Regions from separate parts of the Oceanobacillus kimchii X50 genome, predicted to be linked through region 3. Evidence: riboswitches for the same ligand, from Rfam matches in the RefSeq annotation. Region 3 holds a riboswitch; each other region holds the start of a gene.
The links. Region 3 has a riboswitch for S-adenosylmethionine ahead of C794_RS17135 (methionine ABC transporter ATP-binding protein). Riboswitches for the same ligand answer to the same signal wherever they lie in the genome.
Positions count from the first base shown of each region.

Region 1: another riboswitch for S-adenosylmethionine. It lies ahead of metK (methionine adenosyltransferase); the one in region 3 lies ahead of C794_RS17135 (methionine ABC transporter ATP-binding protein).
Region 2: another riboswitch for S-adenosylmethionine. It lies ahead of C794_RS12615 (methionine ABC transporter ATP-binding protein); the one in region 3 lies ahead of C794_RS17135 (methionine ABC transporter ATP-binding protein).
Region 4: another riboswitch for S-adenosylmethionine. It lies ahead of C794_RS05830 (5-methyltetrahydropteroyltriglutamate--homocysteine S-methyltransferase); the one in region 3 lies ahead of C794_RS17135 (methionine ABC transporter ATP-binding protein).

Region 1 is NZ_CM001792.1:2,350,596-2,358,329, reverse strand. Features, by position in the region: gene C794_RS12270 (ABC transporter ATP-binding protein) at 1-399, opposite strand, end outside; gene C794_RS12265 (ABC transporter substrate-binding protein) at 415-1,401, opposite strand; gene pckA (phosphoenolpyruvate carboxykinase (ATP)) at 1,783-3,366, opposite strand; SAM riboswitch class I at 3,580-3,689, shown strand; gene metK (methionine adenosyltransferase) at 3,864-5,060, shown strand; gene C794_RS12245 (sigma-70 family RNA polymerase sigma factor) at 5,420-5,887, shown strand; gene C794_RS12240 (gamma carbonic anhydrase) at 6,008-6,529, opposite strand; gene C794_RS12235 (DUF2332 domain-containing protein) at 6,668-7,714, shown strand; gene C794_RS12230 (DnaJ family domain-containing protein) at 7,707-7,734, shown strand, end outside.
Region 2 is NZ_CM001792.1:2,424,390-2,432,123, forward strand. Features, by position in the region: gene C794_RS12610 (methionine ABC transporter permease) at 1-568, opposite strand, end outside; gene C794_RS12615 (methionine ABC transporter ATP-binding protein) at 558-1,586, opposite strand; SAM riboswitch class I at 1,713-1,811, opposite strand; gene C794_RS12620 (thioredoxin family protein) at 1,893-2,201, opposite strand; gene C794_RS12625 (ribonuclease M5) at 2,229-2,585, opposite strand; gene gcvH (glycine cleavage system protein GcvH) at 2,807-3,187, opposite strand; gene C794_RS12635 (arsenate reductase family protein) at 3,256-3,612, opposite strand; gene C794_RS12645 (DinB family protein) at 4,523-4,996, opposite strand; gene C794_RS12650 (ion transporter) at 5,150-5,938, shown strand; gene C794_RS12655 (acyl-CoA dehydrogenase family protein) at 5,987-7,734, opposite strand, start outside.
Region 3 is NZ_CM001792.1:3,364,910-3,372,643, forward strand. Features, by position in the region: gene C794_RS17100 (SDR family NAD(P)-dependent oxidoreductase) at 1-406, shown strand, start outside; gene C794_RS17105 (S-adenosylmethionine:tRNA ribosyltransferase-isomerase) at 408-1,454, shown strand; gene C794_RS17110 (VOC family protein) at 1,467-1,826, shown strand; gene C794_RS17115 (GAF domain-containing sensor histidine kinase) at 1,869-3,014, shown strand; gene C794_RS17120 (response regulator) at 3,011-3,649, shown strand; gene C794_RS17125 (S66 family peptidase) at 3,831-4,865, shown strand; gene C794_RS17130 (YxcD family protein) at 5,128-5,427, shown strand; SAM riboswitch class I at 5,555-5,671, shown strand; gene C794_RS17135 (methionine ABC transporter ATP-binding protein) at 5,773-6,798, shown strand; gene C794_RS17140 (methionine ABC transporter permease) at 6,788-7,450, shown strand; gene C794_RS17145 (MetQ/NlpA family ABC transporter substrate-binding protein) at 7,477-7,734, shown strand, end outside.
Region 4 is NZ_CM001792.1:1,081,362-1,089,095, reverse strand. Features, by position in the region: gene sspL (small, acid-soluble spore protein L) at 35-175, opposite strand; gene C794_RS05850 (acyl-CoA synthetase) at 269-1,876, opposite strand; gene C794_RS05845 (3'-5' exonuclease) at 2,248-2,844, opposite strand; gene C794_RS05840 (CBS domain-containing protein) at 2,857-3,546, opposite strand; gene C794_RS05835 (MBL fold metallo-hydrolase) at 3,620-4,549, opposite strand; SAM riboswitch class I at 4,815-4,917, shown strand; gene C794_RS05830 (5-methyltetrahydropteroyltriglutamate--homocysteine S-methyltransferase) at 5,078-6,181, shown strand; gene C794_RS05825 (glutamate-5-semialdehyde dehydrogenase) at 6,259-7,506, opposite strand; gene proB (glutamate 5-kinase) at 7,503-7,734, opposite strand, start outside.

The DNA of each region.
Region 1 (7,734 bases), 1.0 Mb from region 3:
AGAAGGGTACTTTGATTCAATATCCTTAAGTCCTACTTCACTTAGTAATGTGCTTGCATATTGTTTTATTTCATCTGTTATATTATTGTGAATCTTTGGTCCGATTAGTACATTTTCAATTATTGTTTTCCAAGGAAAAAGATAATCTTGTTGAAGCATATAACCAATCGCTTGGTTTTGTTTTATTAATTCTTCTTGCTGCAAGCGTACCTGGCCTTGTGTCTGAGGTATAATGCCTGCAATAATGGATAACAGTGTTGATTTTCCACAACCACTAGGACCTAATAACGATACAAATTCTCCTTCTTTCATAGTAAAAGAGATATTATCTAATGCCTTTACATACGATTCTTTTGAAAAATAATAATGGGTTACATGCTCAAGTGTCAGAAATGACAAGATAGTTCCTCCTCTTTATTCTGACATGACACGCTCTGCATAATCTGTATTCACAAGATCTTCATACGGAACATTTTCTGGTAGTTCACCAGATTTTTCCATAATTTCTTGTAAATTATTCCACTCTTTTTCATCAAGAATTGGATCTGTGGCAAAAGAACCTTGTGATTTATAGCGATCGATTGATGAAGCTAACATTTCAATATCGGTTTCTTCAAAATACGGAGCGACTACATCTGCTATTTCTTCAGCGCTATGTTCATCTACCCATTGTTGTGCCTTATAAATTGCTCTAGTAAATGCTTCAATCGCATCATCTTCTTCCTCCATAAAACTTTGTTTGGTCATAAATACGGTATACGGTACAACTCCAGATTCTTCGCCGAATGAAGCAACTATGTGCCCCTGACCTTCTGCTTCAAATACGCTAGCAGTAGGTTCAAATAACTGTACATAATCATAATCTCCAGATGCAAATGCTCCAGCAATATTTGCAAAGTCAATATTTTGTTCTAAGCTTAAATCTCCATGAGGATCAATTCCATTCTCTTTTAATACATATTCTCCTACCATTTGCGGCATTCCGCCGACACGTTGGCCAAGAAATGTACTATCCTTTATATCTTCCCAAGAGAAATCTTCATCTGCTTCTTTTGCAACAAGAAACGTTCCATCTGTTTGTGTAAGTTGAGCAAAGTTTATTGCATAATCCTTTGAATCTTGTGCGTATACATACATTGATGTTTCGGAACCAACTAAAGCAATATCAGCCCCATCCGACAACAATGCAGTCATTGTTGTATCTCCACCCCAAGTGGTTTGTAGATCTACCTCTAAACCTTCTTCTTGAAAAAAACCTTTTTCTAAAGCTACGTATTGTGGAGCATAGAATATAGATCTTGTTACTTCTGCTAATTTTATTTTTGTGGTTGTTTCTTGATTACAAGCGGACAAGAGGATTAGAACAGCGATAAAACTAACTATAAAACCCTTCTTACGCATTCCCACCGTTCCCTTCAACTAATGTGAAAAAATTTATCAAAATAGTGTATGCGCCCAAATATAAATATGTGTCAAAAGCATTTCTCACCGATAAGCGACACCGAACTGGACAGAGCCTTCGAAGATAAACGAATCACCGAAAGAATAGAGGATGATGAGTTATCGAAGGAAGGGGAGGGAAGTTGCGAAGTCGCTGGTGAGAAATGCTAGCCGTGTCAAAAGCATTTCTCACAGATAAGCGACACCGACTGGACAGAGCCTTCGGAGATAAACGAATCAAAAAAAACCAGCCTCATGTGGAGACTGGTTTGTTCGCATGTATCGAACAAATATTTCACTCATTATATAAATCCTTAAATGGGATGAGTAAACACTTTTAGCTTATCCTTTATAGAAAGGACCAGCTTGCTTGATTGTGTCACTAGCTAGTGTGAATTTCTTAAAGTTTTCATGAAATTTTAATGCTAGCGATTGTGCTTCTTTCACGTATGCTTCCTTGTTACCCCATGTCTGTTTAGGTACTAACAATTCATCAGGAACTCCAGGGACATGGGCAGGAATCTGTAACCCGAAAATTTCATCGGTAATTGTTTCTATTGAATTTAATTCTCCTTCTAAAGCAGAGTGGACCATTGCTCTGGTGAAAGAAAGTTTTATCCGGTCACCTACTCCATATGATCCTCCAGTCCATCCGGTATTAATCAAAAATACGTTTGTATCAAACATATCTATTTTCTTACCAAGCATTTCTGCATATTTAGATGGAGCTAATGGTAAGAATGGAGAGCCGAAACAAGCAGAGAAAGTTGCTGTTGGTTCTGTGACCCCGCGTTCTGTTCCTGCTAACTTGCTTGTATATCCGCTTAGAAAATGGTACATCGCTTGTTCTTTCGTTAGCTTACTAATTGGAGGTAACGTGCCAGATGCATCGGCAGTTAAGAAAATAATTGTATTTGGATGTCCTGCAACACTAGGGTTAATAATGTTATCAATATTCTCTAACGGATAAGCAGCACGTGTGTTTTCCGTTAATGATGTATCATCGTAATCAGGTTCTCTACTATTATCATCTAAAATTACGTTCTCTAAGACCGAACCGTATCGGATCGCATTATAAATTTGTGGCTCCTTTTCTTGCGAGAGATTGATACATTTTGCATAACATCCGCCCTCAATATTGAATACGCCATTAGGACTCCAACCATGTTCGTCATCACCAATTAGTTTACGGTAAGGGTCTGCAGACAATGTTGTTTTACCAGTACCGGACAAACCAAAAAATAATGCAACGTCTCCTTCTTGACCAACATTAGCAGAACAATGCATAGAAAGCACATCTTGCTGTGGTAATAAATAATTCATCACAGAAAAGATTGACTTTTTAATCTCTCCAGCATATTCGGTGCCCCCAATAAGTACAATTCGTTTTTTAAAAGAAATTAATATAAATGTTTCTGAATTTGTTCCATCAATAGCTGGGTCGGCCTTAAATCCGGGAGCTGAAATAACTGTAAATTCTGCTTGGTGTTTGGATAATTCCTCTTCTGTTGGAGTAATGAATAACTGTCTAGAAAATAAATTGTGCCAGGCATATTCATTGATAACCTGAATAGGAAGCCGATAAGTGTGATCAGATCCAGCAAACCCTTGAAATTTAAATATTTCTTGTTTTTCATTTAAATAATTGATTACTTTTGATAATAATTGATTAAACACTTCTTCTTGAATTGGTTTATTTACTTTACCCCAATTGACATGTAGATCAGAAACCTTATCTTTCACTATAAACTTATCTTCCGGAGATCGACCAGTGTATGTTCCTGTAGTGGCACGAATTGCTCCTGTAGATGTAAGTACTCCTTCTTGTCTATAAAGAATTTTTTCAACAAGTTGTGCTACCGATAAATTATGGTGGATATGGTTTGTTTGAAGTTCTTTCATATAAGACTTATCAACGGTTTTCATGGTATAATCTCCTTATTGTTAGTGATAGTAGTTTTAATTTGTAACTCATAACGGTCTTTATATACCTAAATCTGATTATTAGTATAACACATTAAAATTAATAGTCCATACTATTATTGAGATTTATTTTATGCATTATTTTTTTCGATGTGACAGGGTCTATATTAGTTGACAGATAACTCACCTTTCGTTAATCTTAACCTTGAACGGATACTCTTATTCAGAGTTGGTGGAGGGACAGCCCCGATGAAGCCCAGCAACCATCACTACGGTGAAAAGGTGCTAACCTGATGCAAGGATAATAATTCCTTGAACAATAAGAGCGAAAGGCCATAATTCTTCCTTTCCTCATGTTTTGAAGGGAAGTTTTTTTTGTTTTCAATATATATTTTTTGGTACCACGTTTTTGAAAGGACGAGGTGCTTTTATTGGCACTTTGAATAGGATAGAAGTTATAAAGAGATCCGTAACAACATATTAAAGGAGAGTTTAGCCTTATGGCTGCAAATCGACGTTTATTTACTTCAGAGTCAGTAACTGAGGGACATCCAGATAAAATGTCTGACCAAATATCAGATGCTATCTTAGATGAAATTTTAAAAAAAGATCCGAATGCAAGGGTTGCATGTGAAACAACAGTAACTACAGGACTTGTTCTTGTATCAGGAGAAATTTCCACTTCTACTTATGTAGATATACCTGCACTTGTTCGTGAAACAGTAAAAAATATTGGGTATACACGTGCTAAATATGGCTTTGATTTTGAAACTTGTGCGGTATTAACTGCTATTGATGAACAGTCTGCAGATATTGCAGGGGGAGTAAATCAGGCACTTGAAGCTCGACAAGGTAAAATGAGTGAAGAAGAAATTGATGCTATTGGTGCTGGTGACCAAGGACTTATGTTTGGATATGCTTGTGATGAAACTGAAGAATTAATGCCATTACCAATCTCATTAGCACATCAATTATCTAAAAGATTAGCGGATGTAAGAAAAGAAGGGATTGTGGATTACCTTCGTCCAGATGGTAAGACACAAGTAACCGTTGAATATGATGAGAATGACAAACCTGTACGTATTGATACTATCGTTATATCTACACAACATCATTCAGAGATTCAAAATGAACAAATTGAAAGAGATATGATTGAAAAAGTAATTCAAGCAGTTGTTCCTAATGAATTGTTAGATGATAAAACAAAATACTTTATTAATCCAACTGGTCGATTTGTAATTGGAGGTCCACAAGGTGATGTAGGGCTAACCGGAAGAAAAATTATTGTAGACACATACGGTGGTTACGCTAGACATGGTGGGGGTGCTTTTAGTGGTAAAGATGCTACAAAAGTAGACCGCTCGGCAGCATATGCTGCGCGCTATGTTGCTAAGAATATTGTTGCCGCAGGACTTGCTAAATCTTGTGAAGTTCAGTTAGCTTATGCTATAGGTGTGGCACAACCAGTATCCATTGCAGTTAATACATTTGGAACTGGGAAAGTTAGTGAAGATCGTTTAGTAGAAGCTGTTCGAGAATTGTTTGATCTCCGTCCAGCGGGAATTATCCGAATGCTCGATTTAAGAAAACCTATCTTTAAAAATACTGCAGCATATGGTCACTTTGGTCGAAAAGATATTTTATTCCCATGGGAAAAAACAGATAAAACGGAAGAGCTTATTGCATTAACTAAATAAATAATTAATTGATTTATTGATTTAAAAAACTATCATCTCTTTGTAGGATGGTAGTTTTTTTATTAGCAATCAAACCGAGTAACATTGTGACGTTCATTTGTCATAAATAATTAATTTTCAACTAAACGTCAATTTTTAATAGAATTTTATAATATTGTCTTAATATAGAGGAAAATTTTCATATGTTTATCTGAAAAATATGAAATTATGTTAAATTCTTCTGGTAAGTTTACTGATTTATGAAAATTCATAACTGCTTAATATGATATTATGACAAATATTATATTATATATTGCAAAGCAGGTGGTAGTATCATTGAACTTGTAGAAGAAGCACAGAAAGGTAACCAAGAATCATTTATGACTTTATTTCATAGTTGTGAGAAAAATTTATACCGGATTGCAAATACATATGTTAAGAACTCTAATGATACATATGATGTAATCCAAGAGACTGCCTATCGAACGTATGAAAAATTACCAGAGTTAAGAAACCCAAAATATTTCAAGACTTGGATAACGAAAATAACCATAAATTGTGCACTTGATACGATCAGGAAAAATAAAAAAATGATCATGATGGAACCAGAAAAAGTGTCTACTAAAGCTTATTATGATTTGGATATTCCCTTAAAGATAACAGTGGAGCAATTATTAGATCGTCTAAATGAAAAAGAAAGAACCATTATTATGCTCCGATTTTATTACGCTTTCAGTTTCAAGGAAATTTCAGAACAATTAGACATTCCATATGGTACCACAAAGTCGTTATCTTACCGTGCTTTAAAGAAATTAAAATACTTTGCGAGTAAACAGGAATTACAATAGAAGAGAAAATAAGAGAAAAGATATCATGAATGATTAAAATAGGCGACACTCCTTAAGGATATTTGGTTTTTTGAGTGTATCCTTAAGAGTGTCAGTTATTTCGTTAGTGAATAAAGCCTATTATTTCCCCATATTTGTATTTTTTTTATAGTATTGACCTTTCTCTACGTAAGAGTTTCTGACACGTGCCATCTCTTTATAATCATCTTCTGTCAATTCACGTACAAACTTAGCAGGTCTTCCCATTGCAAGGGTATGGGCAGGAATTTTCTTACCCGGAGGAACAAGACTACCAGCACCTAAAAAAGCATTCTCGCCAATTTCTGCTCCATCTAGTACGATTGATCCCATTCCGATTAAAGCTTTTTTTCTAACAATTGCAGAGTGAAGTGTTACTTGATGTCCTACTGTTACATCATCTTCAATGACAAGTGGTTGCCCTGGACTCTGATGAAGCATGCAGAGGTCTTGAATATTCGTACGCTTTCCAATGGTTGTTTTTGATACATCACCACGTATTACTGTATGGAACCAAATACTTACATTTTCTTCAATCATTACATCTCCATTAACTACAGCATCTTTTGCAATGAATGCTGTGGGATGAATCGTTGGGTAGATATTATTATACTGTTCAATCACAATAAAACCTCCTGTGTACTAGCAATATTTTAAAGTATATCAAATTTAAAATGTAACGAAAAAAGTTAAATAGAGGTGTTAAAGAATTATTGACGAATATATAAATGTATCGAACTTACACATTGGAGGTATGGAATAATGAATTTAGAGGATAGATTCAAGCATTTTGGTGAAATTGAAGTAAAAGATAAAAGCCCACTTTATTCAATTTTATCTTTACAAATTGCCGAAGATCCTGAAATGATCGATATCTGTTCAGTTATCCCCGAGGGTCAGCCTGTAGCGAATTTATTATTTGCTTCAGTTAAAGATTTACTTTATATACAAAATAATCATCCACTAAAAAACTATTACCCAGAATTTACAAAAGAGGTGAAAGTTCCTCATGATTCTTACCCTTATTTTAAGGATTTTGTAATAAATAATAAACAAGATGTCATCCAACGGCTAACTACAAATTACGTACAAACAAATGAAGTGAACAGATGCGCTTATTTATTTCCTGTATTGCATTATATTTATGAAAAAATAGGCACCCGATTGTCTTTAATTGAAATTGGTACAAGTGCTGGATTGCAACTATTATGTGATCAGTATGCATATGCATATAATAATAGTAAAAACAAAGTTGGAAATATTAATTCTGAATTGACACTAAGATCACTTGTAAGAGAAGGAGATATCCCATCTTTTTTATCGAAAGAATTGCCAATCAAGGATAGGGTAGGTATTGATTTACATGTATTGAATCTATTAGAAGAAGATGATGTAAGATGGTTAAAATCATTAGTTTGGCCAGAGAATCTGCATAGAATAGAAGTGTTGGATAAAGCTATTGCTCAATTTAATAAGTCGGATGAGTCAATAAGGTTAATAGAAGCGGATGCCTTGAGTTGTCTAGAAGAACTTGCGATAGAATGTGATACTGAATCTTTACTTTGTATCTTTCATACACATGTTGCGAATCAACTTACTATTGAACAACGTCACACTTTATTAGAGAGTGTTTCTAAAATTGGGAAAAGACGAGATGTTTTTCATATTTATAATAATATTTGGGATGGGCAGTTGCATGTAGAGAGTTATATCAATGGTAGCAGGAATGAAGAACTTAAAATTGATACTCATCCCCATGGTGAATGGTTCGATTGGCCAATTCGAAAAAAGGAGTTAAGAGATGGATAGAAAATATAATGACTTGATAG
Region 2 (7,734 bases), 940 kb from region 3:
CACGACGCTGAAACCCGAAATAATAAGCATAGTTTCCAAGTCCACCTGCCCCAATCGCTCCAGCCATAGCGGTATATCCTATCAAAGCAATTGTTGTAACAGTTATTCCAGACACGAGTGCCGGTTTTGATTCAGGTAATAAAACTTTAAAGATTATTGTTCTTGTCTTTGCTCCCATTGCTTTTGCGGCTTCCACTACACCTTTATCCACTTCAATAAGTGCAATTTCTACTAATCGTGCATAGAATGGAGCAGATCCAATAATAAGTGCTGGCAAAGCAGCATTAGGACCACGAATCGTTCCCATTAGAAAATCGGTAAACGGGAATAGCAATAAAATTAGTATAATAAATGGTATAGCTCTGAAGATGTTTACAAAGGCTGCAACAATATTATTCACAACTCGATTTTCCCAAATATTACCTTTTGAAGTTAGGAATAATAGTAACCCAAGCAAAATCCCAAAAATTGCTGTTCCTACCATTGAGATAAGTGTCATGTAGAACGTCTCATAGGTTGCTTCGATTAAATCTTCTATTTTGATCCCTTCAAATAAACTACTTAGCATGTTGAATTACCTCCAATTCAACAGACTCTTGACTCTCGATAAAGCTTCTAGCTCGTTCAATTTCACTGTCGTTCCCCGTTACTTGAACTACCAATGCTCCATAGCTGCCTGCTTGTGTCTGTGTGATATTTCCTTGGATAATATTTAAATCTACAGAAAATTGTTTAGCTATCTGACTGATTAAGGTTTGATTTGTAGTCTCCCCTAAGAAATGAATTCGATATAAAACCCCATTCGGATAATTTTCAACGATCGTTGACATATCACTATCCTCATTAGAACTCATAACCTGTTCAACGAACTTTCTAGTCACTGATTGTTTCGGATTTGTAAACACATCTAGGACTTGTCCCTCTTCTACTACTTTTCCTTGCTCCATTACAGCTACACGATTACAAATTTTACGAATAACATGCATTTCATGGGTAATTAAGATTATCGTTAAATTTAATTTCTCATTAATGTCTTGTAATAATGATAAGATTTGATTAGTCGTTTCTGGATCTAGAGCAGAAGTAGCTTCATCACATAGTAATACTTTAGGGGAATTCGCTAGGGCTCTAGCAATTCCAACACGCTGTTTTTGTCCGCCGCTTAATTGTGAAGGATATGATTTCTCTCTACCTTCAAGACCAACTAATCCAATTAATTCTTTTACTCTACGTTTTCTTTCTTGCTTATCAACACCAGCAATTTCTAAAGGAAACCCAATATTGTCCTCTACCGTACGTGACCATAATAAATTAAAATGTTGAAATATCATACCTATATCTTGTCGTGCAACACGAAGATCACTTTTATTTAATTCCGTGATTATTTGATCTCCTATTGTTACTTTTCCAGATGTAGGTTCCTCTAGTCGATTTATTAAACGTACAAACGTACTCTTTCCGGCTCCACTATAACCGATTACGCCATAAATATCGCCATCTTCAATATTGAGGGTCAATGAGTCTACAGCTTTGATGTCTTTTTTATTTAATGAAAATACTTTACTTAACCCTTCTATGGATATCAATCTTTATTCCTCCTCTTACTCTCCAACAACCATTTCGTTTAGTTTCTCCAAAATTCGTCAAAATAAAAACGCCTTTCTGTAAGAGAACAGAAAGACGTACGTACTTATCGTATATCGTCTGACGTTCTCTCATCTTTCATTTTCTGCAGGAATTGGCACCTTTCATTAATTATGAAGGTTGCCGCGGTTTCAAAGGGCCAGTCCCTCCACCGCTCTAGATAAGAGATATCATATTTTTAATGGTTATTTTTAATTAATTCAGTGTACCTATCTTAGCACGCGCTTATAGGACTGTCAATCAATAAATTACGTCGCATTTGAAAATAATTCTGGTTGATATTTTATCAAATAATCATATATATTTGCAGTTGAATAAAACGTATATATTCTTTCGACAATTTCCCCATTTTCCATAAATAATAAGCATGGTACACTTTCAATTTGGTTGTTCTGCATATATTCAGGGTGAATAGATGCGTTTATTTCGTGAAAAATGTCTTGTTGGTGAAGTCGTTCAATATTATCCAACATCGCCCTCGCAACCGAACAAGTTCCACAAAATGGTGTGTAAATATATATCACACCTCGTTCCATTTGTTTATTCCATTCCTTCATAATATATCACCTTTATCGTTCTTTTCTTTATATTAAATAAGATGGGTGGACTGTAAATCTCGCTCCGATTAATACATTAGCTAAAACTTTCATAGGTGTAGCCGCAACTTCGCGATACTCACTGCTCACATAAATATGTTCTGCATGAGGTAATTCCCTCGCTAATTGTTTTCTCAATTTCATACCAGAAGGGTCCTCATCTACTAATATATAGACATCTTTTTCATCTAATTGATACGTTTCTAGTAGTTCATCTAGTTTTTCAACACCTAAAGTCCCATTTGTACAAACGATTATAACATGATCATCAATGATTTTTTCAATCTGTCGTTTATCCGACAAACCTTCTACAATTATTACTTTATTAGATTCATTTGTCATCATCGCATAGCACTCCTTATGTAAGCAAGAAACATGCTTATTTAGCACGACTTGATTTGGAATAAAGATCTCCCATAAAACTTATGATAATTCGATTCTCAAAACACTTAAACCGTCTTCACTGATACATTAATCGAAATATAAGCTAGTATTTGTATATTATCATTATATGATAAAACAAAGGCTGACTATACACAAATAACGTGTAATTGTCAGCCTAAAAATTAGTCTTGAATAAACGCCTCGTATTTCTCTGCAGATAATAATTCTTCAAGTTCCTTTTCGTCGGATGGTTCAATCACAATCATCCAAGCTTTTTCATATGGAGATTCATTAACATACTCTGGGCTATCTTCCAACTCATCGTTGATTTCGACTACTTTTCCACTTACTGGTGCATAGAGTTCAGATACTGTCTTTACAGACTCTACACTCCCAAAGGGTTCATCAGCTTTTAACTCTTCCCCAATTTCAGGAAGTTCGACAAACACAATGTCTCCCAATTCATCTTGAGCAAAGTCTGTAATCCCGATGCGTAATTTCCCATCTTCTTGTTTTACCCATTCGTGCTCTTTAGAATACAATAAATCTTGTGGCAAACTCATAAACAATCCCTCCAAATTATCATTCCATTTTAACTATACAATCTATAATATCATTTTTCTAGTTAAAATTACTTCCAAACCTTTTCAAAGGAATCTTCTTTAAACCCAATTGTTAGATTTTTCCCGTCCGTAACAATCGGGCGTTTAATTAGCATACCATCCGAACTTAATAAATCTGCTATCTCTTTCTCGGATAACTGATTGACTTTATCTTTAATATTAAGTTCCCGATACTTTTTCCCGCTTGTATTGAAAAATTTCTTTGCAGGAAACTCACTGATATCCATCCAATTTTGAATCTGATCAGAAGAAGGAGTCTCGTTCACAATATGTATTGCTTCATAGTCTATTTGATTATCATCAAACCATTTTTTTGCTTTCTTACATGTGCCACAATTAGGATACCAATAAAATTTTATAGCCATCATATTCCTCCTACATGTTTTCTTATCGTGGACATTTTACCACATTTGATTTCGTTATACATCTAGTTGGTATGAGTTTAAAAAAACAAAATAACTCCTAATTGAAAACGTATCTCTCATCTATAGGTGAAATATCACCTGGAACAAGTGACAAAAGATATAACCAAGAAATTACTTTCTCTTTATCAAGCTAATTCGAAATAACAAACGGTGAAAAAATAAGTTTGATCTGATTCAACTTTAAATATTTGCTTACATATGTTGGAGTTCAATTTTTGTAGGAGTCTTTATGTAGTCATTTACTAAAGATTTATTTGTGGAGAATACCATATTTGCAAGTTATGCAATGGTAGGTTATTTATCAGAGTAGCTATACGAGGTGAAGGATGAGAATGAAGACCAAAACAAGTTGCTATTGAACTAGCTAATATTGGCACGACAAAATGGCCTAAACATACTGTAAACAGTTTTGGTCCACTAAAATATTGATATATTATTAAAAACACAACAAATAGACTAGAATGAATTCTGTTTATATATGTTACACTATTACTATAATAGACCGGCTTCACATGAGGGTGCTAGGTACACACATTTCCTTTAAAGGTATTTCCTTTGAAGGGGGGTGGTGCCTATGGATATGGAAGGCGTATTGACGCTTATGATTTCTTTTGGAACACTGATTGCGTTTATTATGTCCGAGATCAACCAAAAAAAATAACCCCTCATGTGCTTTAGCCCGGCGCTGAGGGATTATTGCCTTCGGTGTGCCTTCCCCGCTTTTGGGGTTGGTCTATTGGAAGTCGTCTCATGTTTAGTTACATGAGACGACTTTTTATTTATCGTCTTACTCTCTATCTATAATATACCATATTTTAATTATTATGATAAGTAAAATTTAAACTAGAACTTATTGGTCTTCTTTTGTTGGCCCCATAACACCAGGTACAGATAAACCAGCTTGTCTTAATAACACAGTCATTTGACCACGATGATGTGTTTGATGATCAACCATCTTTCTTAGTATCGCACCACGAGGGATAGGTGTACCAAAACTGTCCACTTGTTCATTTAACGCTTCATCAGTAAGTTGTTGTTCTACCTGATCTTTTACCATCTGAACCATTTTATTATATGCTTCTGCTATGTCTTTCGCTTTTTCAGGGACTTGATCTGGATCATGTGACAAATCAATATCCAGGCCAACTAATTTCCCAAAAAAAGCAGGACTGTTAACTAAATGCCAACCTAACCAACCAAGTGTACTATGATTTTCAACAATTGATTGATCAAGTTTTTTATCTGTTAAATTGTTGATTACTTTTGCTGTACCATCTGCGGATTGACTCCATTCATTCAAAAAATCAGTTACTCTACGATACATTGTAATTTTTCCCTCCCGTTCATATTCATAACTGTATGCTACCACATTTCGTATTTTAATATCCAATCATCTACTTTAATTATTTGAGTGACATCACGTCATCTACAGCGTACAATAGTAACATACATAAATACAGGAGGAAAAAATTAAAGAATGAGAACAATACACAAACAATGTGCAAAAATCGCCAATAGTAATATATTTTTAAATATTATTATTGGACTTATTATATTAAATGCAATTTTGGTCGGATTAGAGACCTATCCTTTTTTTGCGCAATTTTCTACCTTTATTATTTGGGCAGATTGGACATTACTAACAGTTTTCACTCTCGAAATTATTATTCGTTTAATTGGCAGTTCCACTTTGAAAAGTTTCTTCACCGAACCATGGAATGTATTTGATTTAATTATAGTGTTAAGCAGTATCATTCTAGCTGGTTCAAGTTACGTAATGGTGTTACGAATACTACGTGTGCTTCGTGTATTGAGAGCGATATCTATCATTCCTTCATTAAGAAAGATGGTCAATGCCTTGCTGCTAACAATCCCTTCAATGGGTACGATTATGCTTTTATTAGGGTTATTTTTCTATGTATATGGAGTTATTGGCACAATGTTATTCCAATCAATTTCTCCAGAGTATTTTGGATCACTTCATCGTACGTTATTGACACTCTTTCAAGTAATTACGCTTGAATCATGGGCAAGTGGGGTGATGTATCCTATACTAGATCAAGATCCGACGTCATGGTGGTATTTTGTTACATTTATTTTAATTGGGGCATTTGTCATTATCAATTTATTTGTAGGTGTTGTTGTGAATAATGTGGAAGAAGCAAGTCGTGAAGAGTCTCCTTCTCCTACTGATATTAAATTAGAAAAAATGGAAAAAGACATGGAGGAAATTAAAAAATTACTTAAACAACAGCATAAAGATTAACCATGTAAAGACCCAACTCTAAAGTGAGATGGGTCTTTTAACTTAGAATTAAATTACATATTTCTCTTCCTCAATAATTCGAGCTGCTATTTCACGTTTTTTCTGTACAACATTAATTGGTGTATGACGAGTTAGTTTACGTAATGATGAAAGCATCATTCGAAGAGTATCACCATCTTCTACTGTTACAAGAATATCTTTCGCCTCTGCCTCAATACGATTAAATGCTTCTTGTACATAGACCTCTGTATATAGTAGCTTTTGTTTCGATTTTTCTTCACCAACTTTAGAAATTGCCTTTTCTGTACGAAGAATTGCTGACTCCATATTAAATACTTCTGCAACCATATTAGCAAGGTTAACAAGAATTTCTTGTTCACGATCTAATTTTTGACCGTATTTTTGTGCTGCCAGGCCAGCTCCTAGTAAAATCATTTTCTTCGCATTTTTGAGTAAATATTTTTCTTGTTCTAGTGCTTCTGTTCCTATCTCTTCAGGCATCATCATCATTAATTCTTCTTGCAAACCTTGTGCTTTTTGTAATAGTGGCAACTCACCTTTTAATGCTTTCTTAAGTAGTGTACCAGGAACTAACAGACGGTTAATCTCATTCGTACCTTCAAATATACGGTTAATGCGAGAATCACGATATGCGCGTTCCACTTCATATTCCTGCATAAATCCATATCCTCCATGCATTTGTACAGCTTCATCAACTACATAATCTAATAGTTCTGTAGCCATATATTTTGTCATGGAACATTCAATCTGATATTCGGCAATTGCACGAGCAACTTCTCGCCCATCTTTTAATTGCTCATCTGTCAATGCTCCCATCCGTTGTTCAAATAATCCAACTGTACGATAAACTGAACTTTCATTTGCATAAATACCTGCTGCCATTGTCGCAAGCTTTTCTTTTGTTAGATTAAAGCTAGAAATTGGTGTATTAAATTGTTTTCTTTCATTTGTATACTTCGAAGCTAATTCAATCGCGCGTTTGGATCCACCAACTCCACCTACAGCAAGTTTATAACGACCAACATTTAAAATATTAAATGCGATAACATGACCTCGCCCTTTTTCTCCTAATAAGTTCTCTACTGGAACTTCTGCATCTTCCAAAACTAGTGTACGAGTAGAGGAACTCTTAATTCCCATTTTCTTTTCCTCCGGACCAGTAGATACGCCAGGATATTCTCTTTCTACAATAAATGCTGTAAAATGTTCTCCGTCAATTTTTGCATAAACTACGAATACGTCAGCAAATGCAGAGTTTGTAATCCATTGTTTTTCACCATTAAGGATATAGTGCGTACCTGCGTCATTTAATTTTGCAGTTGTTTTTGCTCCTAAAGCATCTGACCCAGAACTTGGTTCAGTTAATGCATATGCTGCTAAGAGCTCTCCAGTGGCAAGTTTTGGCAAGTATTTTTCTTTTTGTACTTCATTACCGAAAAACACAATAGGCAAAGAACCGATTCCAACATGTGCCCCATGTGTTACAGAGAACCCACCTGCACGTGAAAACTTCTCTGTAATTAAAGAAGAGCTAATTTTATCTAAAGCAAGCCCGCCATATTCTTCTGGTACGTCAGCTCCAAGTAATCCTAAATCTCCCGCTTTCTTCAATAAATCAACAGAATGCTCAAACTCATGGTTCTCCAAATTATCAATTTTTGGCACGACTTCTCCTAAAACAAAATCTATTGTAGTTTTTGCTATCATCTTGTGCTCATCTGTAAAATCTTCTGGTGTAATAATGTCTTCTCCTGTTATATCCTCAACTAAAAATG
Region 3 (7,734 bases):
TCATGTATTACGGGTAAACACTGCTAGTGTTTTTCTTTTATCAAAACGAGTCATTCCAGGAATGCTGCAAAGAAATCATGGATCTGTAATCAATATAACTTCCGAAGCTGGAAACACCGGTTATAGCGGATGGGGAGCTTATGGAATATCTAAATTCGCAGTAGAAGGAATAACCCAGACGTGGGCTGATGAACTTAAAGAAACACCTATTCGGGTTAACATGGTAGATCCAGGAGAAATGGATACAGAAATGCATGACCTTGCAGTACCTAATTGTAAATACGAACTTGCTCAACCAGAAGATTGTACAGATGTATTTTTATATCTCGCTTCAGATGATGCCAGTAACATACATGGAGAGCGACTAGAAGCACAAACATTCGATTTTGCAAAAGGAGGAGAATAATATGCTTCCTCATGCTCCGCATTTCCATTTACCTGATGAAGCAAATGCTACAACACCACCAGAAAAAAGAGGTCTTCGACGTGATCAAGTACGTTTGCTTGCGCTTGATTCTAGCAATGGCTCTTATGAACACAGTTATTTTTATAACTTAGAAAACTATCTTTCTTCTGGTGATTTACTCGTTCTAAATAATAGTCGGACCATTCCACCTGTGTTAAAGGCTACATTATCTAACGGTAAAACGATCGAAGTCCGTTTAGCAAAACGTTTATCTAATAATGTATGGGAGGTGCTTGTCCCTATAGAAGCTTTGATTAATGAGCAGTTGTATTTTCGTGAAGGGTTAGTCGGAAAAATAATTGCATCCAAATTACAGTCTCCATTAAAACAGATAGAATTTAATCGAAGTGACATTGATTTATACAACTACTTCTATACGCACGGGGAACCTGTTCGCTACGAATATATTCATCACCCATGGTCATTAGATGCCTACCAGACTGCTTATGCTATACACCCTGGTTCTGTAGAAATGCCTTCAGCAGGGCGTGCTTTTAGTTGGGAAATGCTTTTCCGATTACAGAAAAAAGGTATCAACATCGCATTTCTCCAGTTGCATACAGGCCTTAGTTATTTATTAGACGATGCGTGGGATCATTCTCCAGATAATAACGAAGAGTTTTATTCGATACCAAAGGAAACTGTATCATTGATTGAGCAAACCCAAAGTCACAACAAACAAGTAATCGCAGTTGGCACGACGGTTGTACGTGCACTTGAAACAATGGCGCTAACCGGAGAATCAACCGGATGGACAAATTTATATATCCAACGTGACTTTCCTCGCAAACTTACAAATGGATTAATAACCGGCTTACACGAACCAAAATCTAGTCACTTAGAAATGCTAACCTCGTTTATTGGGGAGTCGTTGCTGTTAAATGCTTACGAACAAGCAATTAAAGAAGGCTATCTATGGCATGAGTTTGGAGATATGAATCTTATCTTACCAGAAAAACATCCTTATAGTTTACAAGCTCCCCTCTAGAGGTGATTAATAATGCAATTTCATCATATAGCTATTGAAGTTACTGATTTAGAAAGATCTCAGAAATTCTATCAATTGATGTTCGATTTGGATGTAGAACAGTATCTCACATTTATGGATGAACAAATCGTTTTTCTAAAAAGAAAGGAGTGGAGGTTAGAATTGATTCAACCCTCTTCTCCACCTTCCCACTCCCCACATGTTCATATCTGCTTTCAGGTTAATAACATGAAGGAAACAATCATTTATTTAAAATCGCTTCAAATAGTACCGATTGAAGGCCCTTATGAAATCTCAAATGGTTGGAAATCTATCTTCTATGAGGGACCAGATCAAGAAATTATCGAACTATTACAAATAAAAAACACGTAAAAAATGCTATACTAATAGAAAAAGGTAAGGATGGTCTATTTCATGTCTAGCAATCCATTAACAGAAGGAAGTATTCTTAAAGAGATAGCTGAATTGCTAAATGAAGGAACGGAGATAACACAAACATTGCATGAAGTTCTTGAGAAACTATTACAAGTCACTGGTTTCCAAATCGGGTGGATATTCCTTATAGATGAAAATGGAGATCAAAAAAACCCAAAATTAACCGCTAGCCATGCTCTTCCACCAGCACTTTCTGCAAACAACTGTTATCGGATGAAAAAGAAAAGTTGTTGGTGTGTCAATCGTTATCGAAAGGGAGAATTAACAAAAGCTAGTAACATTATTGAATGTCAACGAATTGAATCCGCTTTACGAGAAAACGACCCTAAAAATGATGGACTAACTCATCATGCAACCGTTCCTTTACAAGCAGGAAATGAACGATTCGGTATATTAAATGTCGGTTCTCCTAATAAAACCCACTTTCACAAGCAAGAACTAGCATTACTAGAGTCGATAGCCTATCAAATTGGAACTGCATTAAAACGAATTTATTTGACCCAAAAAGAACAAGATATTGCGCTTCATACGGAACGAACCCGCCTTGCACGTGACTTACATGATTCTGTTAATCAATTATTATTCTCATTAAGTTTAACTGCAAGAGCTGGTCAAGAAATGACAGCTCAACCAGAAGTAAAAGATACCTTTCAATATATACAAGATTTATCTCAAGAGGCCTTGAGCGAGATGCGTACATTCATAAAGCAGCTTCGTCCCCCTGCTTTAGAAAACGGTTTAATCTCTTCGTTCATTAATTATGCAAAAGTACTTGATTTACATATTCATACTAAGATGAGTGGAATCGAACCCATAGATCCACAAGTTGAAGAAGCTTTATGGAGAATTGGACAAGAAGCAATGGCCAACTGTAAAAAGCACTCTGGACAACAGGATATTTTCATTGAAATGAATACAGAAGGATCAAACATCATTCTTTCAATATCAGATAATGGCGCAGGTTTCTTTTATGATAAAGATTTTGAGATGCCTACCATGGGATTACGTAGTATGCAATCACGTGCAGAAGAAATAGGTGGCAAGTTTCAGCTTACATCAAAAGTCGGGATGGGAACTTTTATTCAAATTTCAATCCCACTATTAAAGGAGGAAAATCAAACTTGATTAAAGTATTGATAGCAGATGACCATCATGTAGTTCGACGTGGTCTAGTTATGTTTTTAAAAACACAACCTCCCATAAAAATTGTCGGTGAAGCTTCCAATGGACAGGAAGCAATTGAACTTACACAATCCCACAAGCCCGATATCATCCTAATGGATATAATGATGCCCGTTATGAACGGTATTGAGGCAACAAGGAAAATCCGGTCCTTATTTCCGGAAGTAAAAATATTGATGCTCACAAGCTTTTCAGAGCAAAATCATGTTATACCTGCGTTAGAAGCCGGTGCATCTGGATATCAACTAAAGGATATTCAACCAGATGATCTAATTAATAGTATTATTTCTCTGATGGATGGGCAAACTCAACTACATCCAAAAGTTACCAATCATTTAATGCCCGTCAATTCTATTCATCATCCTTCGTATCGTTTAAATACATTAACCAATCGCGAAACAGAAGTATTAAAAGAAATTGCTAAAGGGAAAAGTAATAAAGAAATCGCTATTTCATTATTTATTACAGAAAAGACAGTAAAAACGCATATAAATAAAATTTTATCGAAATTAGATCTTTCCGATCGCACACAGGCGGCGTTATTTGCTGTAAAGCACCAAGTCATTTCGAATGATTAATAAAAGTACAAGGTTGCTTCAAAAAAATAGCTCGCCTAACAGAGTGAAAGAAATTTATCGTCTTTCTTTGTAAAACAAATATGAATACGATATGTTATTAGAAAGTGAAACAAAACTTCATTCAATGGGGTATTAATACATTACATGCAAGAATCCCAAAATAAAAAGGAGTTGTATCCAAATGCTAATCAAACCACCAAAATTAAAAGCAGGAGATAAAGTTGCAACCATTTCCCTTTCATGGGGAGGTGCTGGTGAGGAGAATCTACAATGGCGTTATGACCAAGGAGTTAAACGTTTAGAAGAAGTATTTGGTTTACAAGTAATTCCTACTCCTAATAGTTTAAAAGGAGAAACATATCTTCATGAGCATCCAGAAGCACGTGCAAAAGATCTAATGGACGCTTTTGAAGATCCAGAAATAAAAGCAATTATTTCAAACATAGGCGGTGAAGATAGTATTCGCCTTTTACCCTATATTGAATTCGATGTAATTCATAAAAATCCTAAAATATTCTTAGGATATTCGGATACAACAATTTCTCATTTTTTCTGTTATAAGGCCGGGATATCTTCCTTTTATGGACCTGCTATCATGACGGATTTCGCTGAAAATGTTGAAATGGATCCATATACCATCAATCATATCCATAACACATTATTCTCGAACAATATAATTGGAGATATCGAACCACCAGAGCATTGGACAAGTGAGTTCCTAGAATGGAATATTAAAAATAAAGACACGAAAAGAACGACTTACCCTAATAAATCATATGAAATTTTACAAGGAGAAGGTATTGTCCAAGGACGATTAATTGGTGGATGTATCGACTCTATGGAAAGTATAAAAGGCACGAATCTTTGGCCAGAAATCCACCATTGGAAAAATTCAATATTATTTTTCGAAACTTCAGAAGAAGAGCCAAAACCAGAGCTTCTCGCTCGATGGTTACAAAATTATGCTACACAAGGAATACTTCAAAATGCGAATGGGATTATATTTGCGAAACCGCATGGAGAAACCTATTACAAGGAGTATAAAAAAGTAATTACAGATGTACTCAAAGAAAATGGTCTATCGAAACTACCAGTTCTTTATAATGTAAGTTTCGGGCATAGTGAACCGAAAGCAACACTCCCATATGGTCGCATGGCAGGAATTAACTGTAACCAAGCTACTTTCTCTATCATGGAAAGCGCTGTACAGGATTGAACGCTTCTCTCTTAAGTTGGGCTTCACTTTGCACTCGATTGAAGAGTATGTTTACTGTCGGAATACGATAAATTGTGAACCTTTATATACTAGTTCGGAAAATATTTCCTATTACTAAAAAATCGTTTCACTTCATAAATTTGACATAATTATAGTAAAATAAAGTGACCGACTTCATAGAAAAGGGAGCCTATGTGATGAGGAAGTTTGCAGAGAAGTTATTACTACAAAATCAACATCAAAATGAAGAGGAGCTTTGGAAGTGACGAAGCTAATCATTCCCGAGGAAGATATTATTCTTGCCGTATGTATATATATTGCTCGCCAACGCAAAATTGAGCCAGCTGAAGTGGAAGTTGAACTTTTTTATGATGATTATTCCGGTTTCTCTGCAGAAATAACCACAGTATATGGCAAGCAAGAAATTGTAACAAAACATATTATTTCTGCTCTACGTGAATGGATTAAAGAAAATTTACACGCAAATCCATATGCTGGACTCAAGCTTGATTTAAACCGGACAAATGGTATCTATGCAAGACTTCGTAGTGAAGATGAATAGTACAATTTCTTCATTTACTACACTCGGACTATTTATCAGAATAATTTTATTTTTAATACCATATTGACTTAATTTATTTTATCATCTAGAATTACTTTCAATATAACAACTAAATATTTTACGTTTTTTCTTATCCAGAGAGATTGAGGGATCAGGCCCTATGACATCTCGGCAGCGGATTCTTTATATTAAAGAATACTGTGCCAATTCCTGCAAATGCAAACCAGCATTTGGAAGATGAGAAACGATGGCTTCTACATATATACATATGGTTACGAATCCCTCATTTCTTGTCTTTCAAGAAATGAGGGATTTTTTATTTCATCACTTGGTGGGGGTTAAGACATGATTGAATTTCAGAATGTAACAAAAATATTTACACTTGGAAAAAGAAAAGTGGAAGCTGTAAAAGAAGTATCTATAACGGTTGAGAAAGGAGATATTTATGGAATCATCGGATTCAGTGGCGCAGGAAAAAGCACTTTGCTTCGATTGGTAAATATGCTCGAGCGTCCTACCGAAGGCTCGGTACACATCCAAGGAATAGATGTTGGAAAATTATCCGCCAAGCAATTGCGAGAGCGTAGAAGAAATATAGGAATGATTTTTCAGAACTTCAATTTATTCCAATCACGGACAGTCGCCGGAAATATTGCATATCCACTCAAACTTGCTGGTACATCAAAAAGTTCAGTAAATAAAAGAGTTACTGAACTGCTACAATTTGTTGGATTATCCGATAAAGCAAAAGATTATCCAGACCAGTTATCAGGTGGACAAAAACAACGTGTTGGGATTGCAAGGGCACTGGCTACATCACCCGATATTTTAATTTGTGATGAAGCGACTTCTGCTTTAGATCCAAATACAACATCAGATATCTTGAAACTATTAAAAAGAGTAAATCGAGATTTAGGTATAACCATTCTACTTATCACTCATGAAATGGGAGTTATTCAGTCAATATGTAACAAAGTGGCTGTGATGGAAGAAGGTAAAGTCATTGAGAGTGGAAATGTGTTTGATACTTTTACAAATCCTTCTCACGAAACAACAAAACGATTTATTCGTTCGGTTCAACAAGAACTTCCGTCTGAAAAAGTACTAAAAGAGTGGACGGAAGCTGGAGGAGGTAATCTTTATCGTGTTTTGTTCAAAGGTGAAAGAGCCACTGATCCCATCTTATCAAGTACAACACGCAAACATAACATCGACTTTAATATTGTATATGGATCCGTGCGTGAACTACAAGAAAAATTATTCGGAAATCTCATTGTCTCTTTTGAAGGAGATGAACAGCAAGTACAACTGGTTATTCATGAATTAGAAACGATTGTTGATATGGAGGAGGTGTATACACATGGGGGTTGATTGGAGTACATTTTGGCCACGAATTGTAGAGGCAACAGGAGAAACATTACTCATGGTCGCAGCAACATTATTTTTTGGTTCCATTCTAGGTATATGCATGGGTTTATTGCTATTTGTAACTCGTGAAAACAACATACTAGAAAACAAGATTATCTTTAACGTACTGAACTTTATTATTAATATCATTCGTCCAATCCCATTTATCATTTTTCTAGTAGCAATCTCACAAGTTACAAGACTCGTCATTGGTACCACAATAGGCACTGCTGCTGCAATTTTCCCAATGACAATTGTTGCTAGTTTTACCATTGCAAGAGTTGTAGAAAATAATCTTGTAAGTATTGACCCTGGAGTTATTGAAGCCGCTAAAGCCATGGGGGCCAGTCCAATAAAGATCATTTTCACTGTATTAATTCCAGAAGCGCTAGGACCATTAATCCTTGGACTTACATTTGTATCTATTTCGTTAATCGACTTCTCTGCTGTGGCAGGTACAGTTGGCGGCGGTGGTCTTGGACATATCGCGATGACATATGGATATCAGCGATTCGACGGCAGCGTTATGCTTGTGACTGTAATCATACTTATTGTTATGGTTCAGCTAGCTCAATGGCTTGGTAACACTATTTCCAAAAAAATTATGCGTCGTTAATTGACACCTATTAGGAGGAATTTCACATGAGAAAATCATTTATTTTACTAGCATTATTAAGTTTTATATTATTTTTGGCAGCTTGCGGAAGTGATGAGGCCAAAGCTGGAGATGAAGAAGTGACTGTAAAAATTGGAGTGAATGGTGCCGATGGAGTTCAATGGCCCCTTCTTAAAGAAAAAGCAGCAGAAGAAGGAATCAACATCGAACTTATCGAGTTTGCTGATTATACATTGCCGAACAACGCCTTAGCTCAGGGAGATATTGATATCAATGCTTTCCAA
Region 4 (7,734 bases), 1.5 Mb from region 3:
TATTTATCAATAAGCTATATTTACTAATTTTTTCCTATAACTTTGTATTCTTTTTCTTGGCACGTTGTTCTAATTGGCTTTGTGGGGACTGGCTTGCTTCATCTTCTGATTTCCCTTGCGGATTCAGACTAGAATTTACTTGTTTTTTACTCCAATTTGGATTTTTTTGATTCAATACGACCACCTCCTTGTCTTATTGTTCGTATTCTAGACAAGGATATTCATTTTAATATACATTCCAACTTGACTAAAGTTCTTTTCTTTTTATTTACAAAATAGAAAGATCAACATTTTCATAATGATTACGTAACGATCTTTTTAAGACTTTCCCGCTCGGATTTTTCGGAAGTACGTCCGTAAAGTCGAGATATTTTGGAGTTTTAAATTTAGACAATCGACCACTACAATATTCGATCACTTGTTGTTTTGTGACTGTATTTTCTTCTTTTAATACAATAATAGCAGTAACCGCTTCGCCCCAATAAGGATCTGGAACACTAATCACAGCTACTTCTGATACACCATCAATCTCATATATGATTTCTTCAACTTCACGACTAGAAACATTTACCCCTCCAGTTATTATCATATCTTTCTTACGGTCTACAATCGTTATAAAACCTTCTTCATCCATAAATCCTAAATCTCCACTATGAAACCATCCGTGCTTAAATGCTTCTTTCGTTTTCTCTGTTGCATATAAATATCCTGTCATCGAGTGAGGTGTTCGATGGACGATTTCTCCAACGGTTCCGCGAGCAACTTCATTTCCATCATCGTCTACAATCTTTGTCTGTACATTTAAACTTGGTAATCCAGCTGAACCTAATTTTCGTAGTTGGTCTTTTGGTTGTAATACCGTTGCTAACGGAGCTACTTCTGTCTGCCCATAACAGTTCCAGAGTTCGATTTGTGGAAGTCTTTCCGTCAACTCTTTAATAATTTCCATTGGCATAATTGCTGCTCCATAATAACCCTTTTTCAAGGAACTCAAATCTCTTTTATTAAAATCAGGATGACGCAACAAACCAATCCATACCGTTGGTGGGCAAAATAATTGAGTTACTTGCTCTTTTTCAATTGTTTCTAAGATTGATTCTGGACTCGCAGAAGGAAGAATGACACCACTTGAACCAATGTATATATTCGGACCTAAAAACACATGAAGTTGTGCACTATGATAAAGCGGCAATGCATGTATAGCAATATCATGACTTTCCATTTTACAATCAATAATAGTACTGACATATTCACTTACGATACTTTTATGAGTCAACATTACACCTTTTGGTTTTGATTCAGTTCCGCTTGTATAAAGTATATGTGCTAAATCATCATCATGAATTTCTACCTCTGGCATTGTAGAAGATTGATGAGATTGAATTTCATTTATTGCAATCCACGAATCTTCTATTGCCTCCTCTGCTGGATCTACTTCTAATACTATATAATGTTCAAGTTTTTTGTCTTCTGCAGCAGCTAATAGTAGATCTCTAAATTCATCAGATGCCATTACACCTACTGCCTTTGAATTTTCTAATATATATTTTATTTCTTGGGATGTAAGCATGTAATTAACAGGAATTAACACTGCGCCAATTCTGGCAAGTGCATACGTTACAAGTACAAAGTCTAAGCTATTTTTTGAAACTAAAATAAACTTGTCACCCTTTTTAATTCCTATATCCAGAAACCCATTAGCGGTTTGATTCACAAGATTATCAAGCTCTTGATAGGTTAGTCTTTTGTTTTTGTAAGCGATTGCATTTTTGTCTGGATAACGTTCTCTTGTTCTTGTTAATAAATCACCTAATGTATTTCTTCGTACTCGGTTAATTAGTTTATCTAACTCTGTATCGATTTGATTTAATTCCAATGACCTCACTCCCTGTATAATTATTTAACTATTATTATAATTCAGATATATGAGGTTGTCACTTTATTTTGTGATCTACATAGACCTATTGCAATAAAAGAGTTTACGCAAAACTTAAATCCGAATGATTGGATATTGAAAATCCGCTTCAGAAATATACTCCGCTTATGCTAAGGCGGCTGGCGAACCTCCGGATACTTTGCACTCCGGGTCTCAACAATGCCTCCTTTCCTGAGGACAAGGAAGACCTCGACAGCAAGCATAAAATCGTTTTTTGATTTTCAAGGAGTCTCCGTATATTTCTGAAGCTTATTCTAGCTATCATCCGTCTTACAATCAAGACTGTTAGTTATGTCCTGGCCCTATATAAATTAGAAATATAATTTGGTTGATTTTGTAGCTTTTTGCTTTCTAGCTGTTTTTGCTCTTTTGGATACGAGCCATCGTTCTATGAATTCTTCAGTTGTGCCTATTTTCTGCTCTGCTAAGGCTGCCAAAAAGATTTTTGCAGATGCTCGGGCATCATCCATCGCATGATGATGATTTAACGGTATCTCGTGGTAATTTGCAACTGTATGTAGTTTATGATTTTCTAATTGCGGCCAAATTAATTGGGAGATTTTAACCGTACAGAGCGACATATAATTTGGACATGGCATATCGTATTTATACAAAGATTGACGTAAGACACTCATATCAAAACTTGCATTATGTGCAATAAGTATCGTATCTTCTAAATATGCCGATAATGTGGGCCACAGTTCAGCAAAAGTCGGTGCTTCTTGAACTTGTTCCTCGGTGATTCCATGAACATATATATTGCGTGAACGAAATGGGGCTAATGGATTAATTAGTGAGTAAAACTCATCTATAATTTCAGTATCATTCATAATTACCACACCTATAGAACAAGCACTATTTCTTTTTTCGTTTGCTGTTTCAAAATCAATTGCTGCAAACTTAACCATTCAAAACTCCCCCTATATCTCCATGATATCCCAATTGGTAATAATGCCTACCAACTTTTCATCTTCTTTCCCTGTTTTTGTAATAAGCAAAGCCGCAAGTCGATTACCTTTTCCAACTTGTTCTGTAAATACGTCAGCAGCTTCATATACGGACATTTCCTCGCTTATAAAAAGATGATTATCTGATTTTTCGTATTCTAAAATATCTTTAGCAGTTGCATCCGTTATTTGTTGACCATCGTTCATAGAATTTGCTATCCATCGAGCAATGCCCTTGTGTGTAATTAATCCTTTAAAATCTTGATTCTCATAAATAGGTAACTTCGTTAATCCTCTATCTCTTACTACTTGAAGTAACTTTTGCATAGAATCGTTTAATTGGAATGTAACAACTTGTTTTATGAATGCATTCTTTACTTGTTTTGGACTTGTAAAATCTTCTTCTATTTTTTCGATACGTTCCACAATTGTATCATGAGGTTCTGCAATCGCATAGGAAACATCGATACGGTTATGAATAATTGCATTTCTGAGTTCAGCAAATTCCAATAAATCCTCGTAGTATCGTTTTATCGTAGCATTAGAGTCTGATAGAACTCGCACTGCTCTAGAGAAACCCATTTCTTTTTTGTTTAATTGTGATTTTAATGCTTTGTCAATACGATTAAATGCTGTGATAAAGCGCTCTGAATTTTTATACATATCTATTTCTCCTATCTTTGCGTTCTATCATTTTAACCGTTCAAACTTAACATTAAACATTCACTTATATCGTTTATTTCGCCTTGTAAAGTACTTTGCCGTTTTTTTCTATACTTCGTATGTCCTGATTTTCCGCTAAATAAATTAACCGAGTTAATGTCGCCATAAACTGACTGACAAAAGCTGTCCCTTTCATAGGTCCATAAATTTTAGTTGTTATTTTAAAAGCAGACATCGGTTTGTCCGATAAAAGTTGTTTGAGTTCCTCAAGACGAAAGAGATGTCGATTATAAGTTTCCATTATTCGTTCTGATAAATTTTCCATCTCTTTTCCATGACCAGGTAATGCTAATCTACTCGGATATTCCTGTAATTCTAATAAAGATGGTAAATAGTCCTTTAATGGGTTCAACTCTTCTCCCATCCATAAGCCAATCACTGGTGAAAGATGCTCTAACACATGATCACCTATAATCATTATTTCTTCTTGCTTATTATAAAAACAATAGTGATCAGGAGCATGTCCAGGTGTCCAAATTGCTTGAAAAGGCTGATTACCTAAGATGATTTGATCACCATCATCAAAAAATCCGTCTGGTTCAAAATCATAGATAAAAGAAAAATCCTTTATTTTTAACGGTAATGGCGGTGTACCATGACGTTTAATTAGTGATTTCATTCTTTCCATATGTGATTTCCGATCTTTTCCCTTAAGCATTTCTTTATATCCTCGTCTAGATACAAAGACGGGGATGGCATATTCCTCTTGAAACCATTTTGCTAATCCTATATGATCCTCATGAGTATGCGTTAATATCAGCTTTTCAATTTGATAATTATCCAAAACCGCCTTCCAAGTTTCCTTAGTTTCCGTGGCATAAATACCGGTATCTATGACAGTATATCCTTTTTCTCCTTTTATTAAATAGCAATTCACTTCCCCCATTGCACCTTTAAACCGCACTACTAATTGAAATATATCTTCTGTCATTTTCTTTAGCATGAAATACCTCTTTCTAACACCATTCAATGTATAAATGAGCATATTGTTATTTTATCGTTCCAAGATGGAATTGCAAGACAAAGGAACTAAAAATACATCAAAAGCAAATAACATAAAAAGATACTTTTTATTTTGAGATATCTATTCTTCCTCGAAAGAATGGTAGTTAAATTACTGTCGTTTACATACTCGATAAATATTTATTAAAAAACTATTGACATCCTATTCGATATCTTATAAAATTTCTATTAATTAAATATGACAATTCTTATCCAGAGAGGTGGAGGGACTGGCCCAAGGAAGCCTCGGCAACAGACTTATTTAAGTACTGTGCCAATTCCAGTAGCGTAAATGCTAGAAGATAAGAAGAGTATATCGTACGGTTTCCTGTACCCTCTTCTTACTTGTAGAAGGGGGTATTTATTTTTCCCCTATTCTCTGTACAGAACTGTCATATGTTAGTTTCATAGAGCAAGACCCTACTCTGTGAGACTAAACAAAATTTAATGGAGAAAGAAGGAAGGAAAAATGACAAAAACAATAATCAAAGCACCATTTCGAGCAGACCATGTAGGTAGTTTGCTACGACCAGAGCGTTTGCATCAGGCTAGAAAAAATTATTCGGATGGAAATATCTCAGAAAAGGAATTGAGAGACATTCAAACAGAAGAAATCAAGCGGATCGTAGACAAACAAATTGAAATAGGTCTACAAGCTGTTACGGATGGTGAGTTCCGTCGTTTATGGTGGCATACGGACTTTTTAGAAGAATTGAATGGTATTGAAGGATATATTCCAGAAAAAGGTTACTTATTTAAAGGAATTGAAACAGAGAGATATAACATTCGTAATAACGGAAAGATTAGTTTTCCAACAGACCATTCATTTGTCAAAGATTTCATTGAATTTAAACAGATAGTAGGGGAGCGTGCTGTTGCAAAACAAACCATTCCTAGTCCAAATCAATTATTTCACAAAGGAACACGCAACCCAGAAGTTTATCCAGATATTCAATCTTATGCAGAAGACATTATCACTACGTATCGAGATGCAATCCAAGCATTTTACGAAGCTGGATGTCGATACCTGCAATTGGATGATGTATACATTGCCGGCTTGAACGTAGATGAGTTAATAACATTTGAAGAAGATTTATCTCGTCAAGAGTTGATTGATTTATCTTTATATGTTGTAAATAGTGTACTTGAGAATAAACCAGATGATTTAATCGTAACTACACACTTATGTAGAGGAAACTATCGTTCTACTTGGGCATTCGAAGGCAGTTATGCTCATATTGCCCCAACCTTATTTGCTAATGAAAAAGTGGACGGATTTTTCTTAGAATATGATGATGATCGTTCAGGCAGCTTTGAACCTTTAGCTCATATACCTAATGGAGGACCACAAGTCGTAATTGGAGCAATCACTTCTAAATTCGGTGTGCTAGAGGACAAAGAAGAGATCATTAAGAAAATCAAAGATGCTTCACAATATATTCCGTTAGATCAAATTTCGCTTAGTCCGCAATGTGGATTTGCATCAACACATCAAGGAAATAAATTAACAGAAGAAGATCAGTGGAATAAATTACGTTATATCGTTGAACTCTCCAAAGAGATTTGGGGATAAGCTTAATAAAATCTATAAATAACTCCAAACTACTTATTAGACTTCCTATATAAGCTGAAAGTAGTTTGGAGTTTTAATTAATTGCGAATTTGGCCTGAGCCTGAAATCACAAATTTAATTGAAGTTAATGCTTCCAGCCCCATTGGACCTCGAGCATGTAATTTTTGTGTACTAATCCCTATTTCTGCACCATATCCGAATTCAAATCCATCTGTAAATCTAGTTGAAGCATTGTGATAAACTGCTGCAGCGTCAACTTGAAGTTGAAATTGTTCAGCATTAATCTTGTTTTCAGTTATAATAGCTTCCGAATGACGTGTACCATATCGATTGATGTGGGCGATCGCTTCTGATACTGAACCAACTATTTTTACACTTATTTCACTTGCTAAATACTCCGTTTCCCAATCTTTTTCCTCTGCTCTTATAGCAGTTGGAAATCTCTCCATAACGAATCCATCCCCGTGAATTGTTATGTCATGAGATTGCATGCTTTTTAATAGTTCTAAACCATGATTTTCAAACCACTGTTTATGAATAATTAATGACTCGATTGCATTACATACTGATGGTCGTTGTAGTTTTGCATTCAAAACAATTTCCGTTGCCATCTCTACTTTAGCAGATTCATCTAGATAAACATGGCAGTTCCCTGCACCGGTTTCAATAACAGGTACCGTAGATTGTTTTACCACTGTTTCGATTAATTGTTTTCCTCCCCTTGGTATTAAAACATCCAGATATTCATTTAATTGAAATAGTTGATTCGCTACTTCTCTTCTAGTATCTTCTATTAATTGTACAGCTTCTTTTGGTATGGAGCTAGAAGTTAATGCATCATGAATTACATGAATAAGTGCTTTGTTAGAATGTATAGCTGAAGAACTACCACGTAATACTACTGCGTTTCCTGTCTTTATTGCAAGTGAAGCTGCATCAACAGTGACATTAGGTCTAGCTTCATAAACCATTCCAATAACTCCAATTGGGACCCGCTTCTTCGTAATAAATAAACCATTGTCTTTTTCTATTATTTCTAGGGTTTCACCAATAGGATCAGTTAATATAGTTACCTGTAAAATTGCTTCAGCTATATCTTGTAATCTTTCCTCATTTAATTTAATTCTATCGATAACCGAATCAGATAAACCTTTTTTCTTTCCCTCTTCTATATCCAGGACGTTTGCTGTTATTATTTCTTGTTTTTTATCTAGAATTGCTTGAGATATTAATTGTAATGCTTCATTTTTGTCATCAGTTGTAGATAGGGCCATTTGATAACTTGCTTGTTTTGCACTCTTAGCTTTCTCTATCACTTCATTCATAGTAACTCCTCCTTTATTTGATCAACCATAACCCACGAATCTCTGTGAATAACCTCAATAGCAGAAAGTTGCGTCACCTGTTTTGCTTTTTTTAATGTTTTGGCTGCTTTGAGCTCTTCCGATGAACAGCTCACTTGTCCTCTTCCTAATAATTTACTTCTATTATAAACTTCTACAACATCTCCATCTTCAAAATCCCCCTGAATATTTACCACACCAGCTGACAGC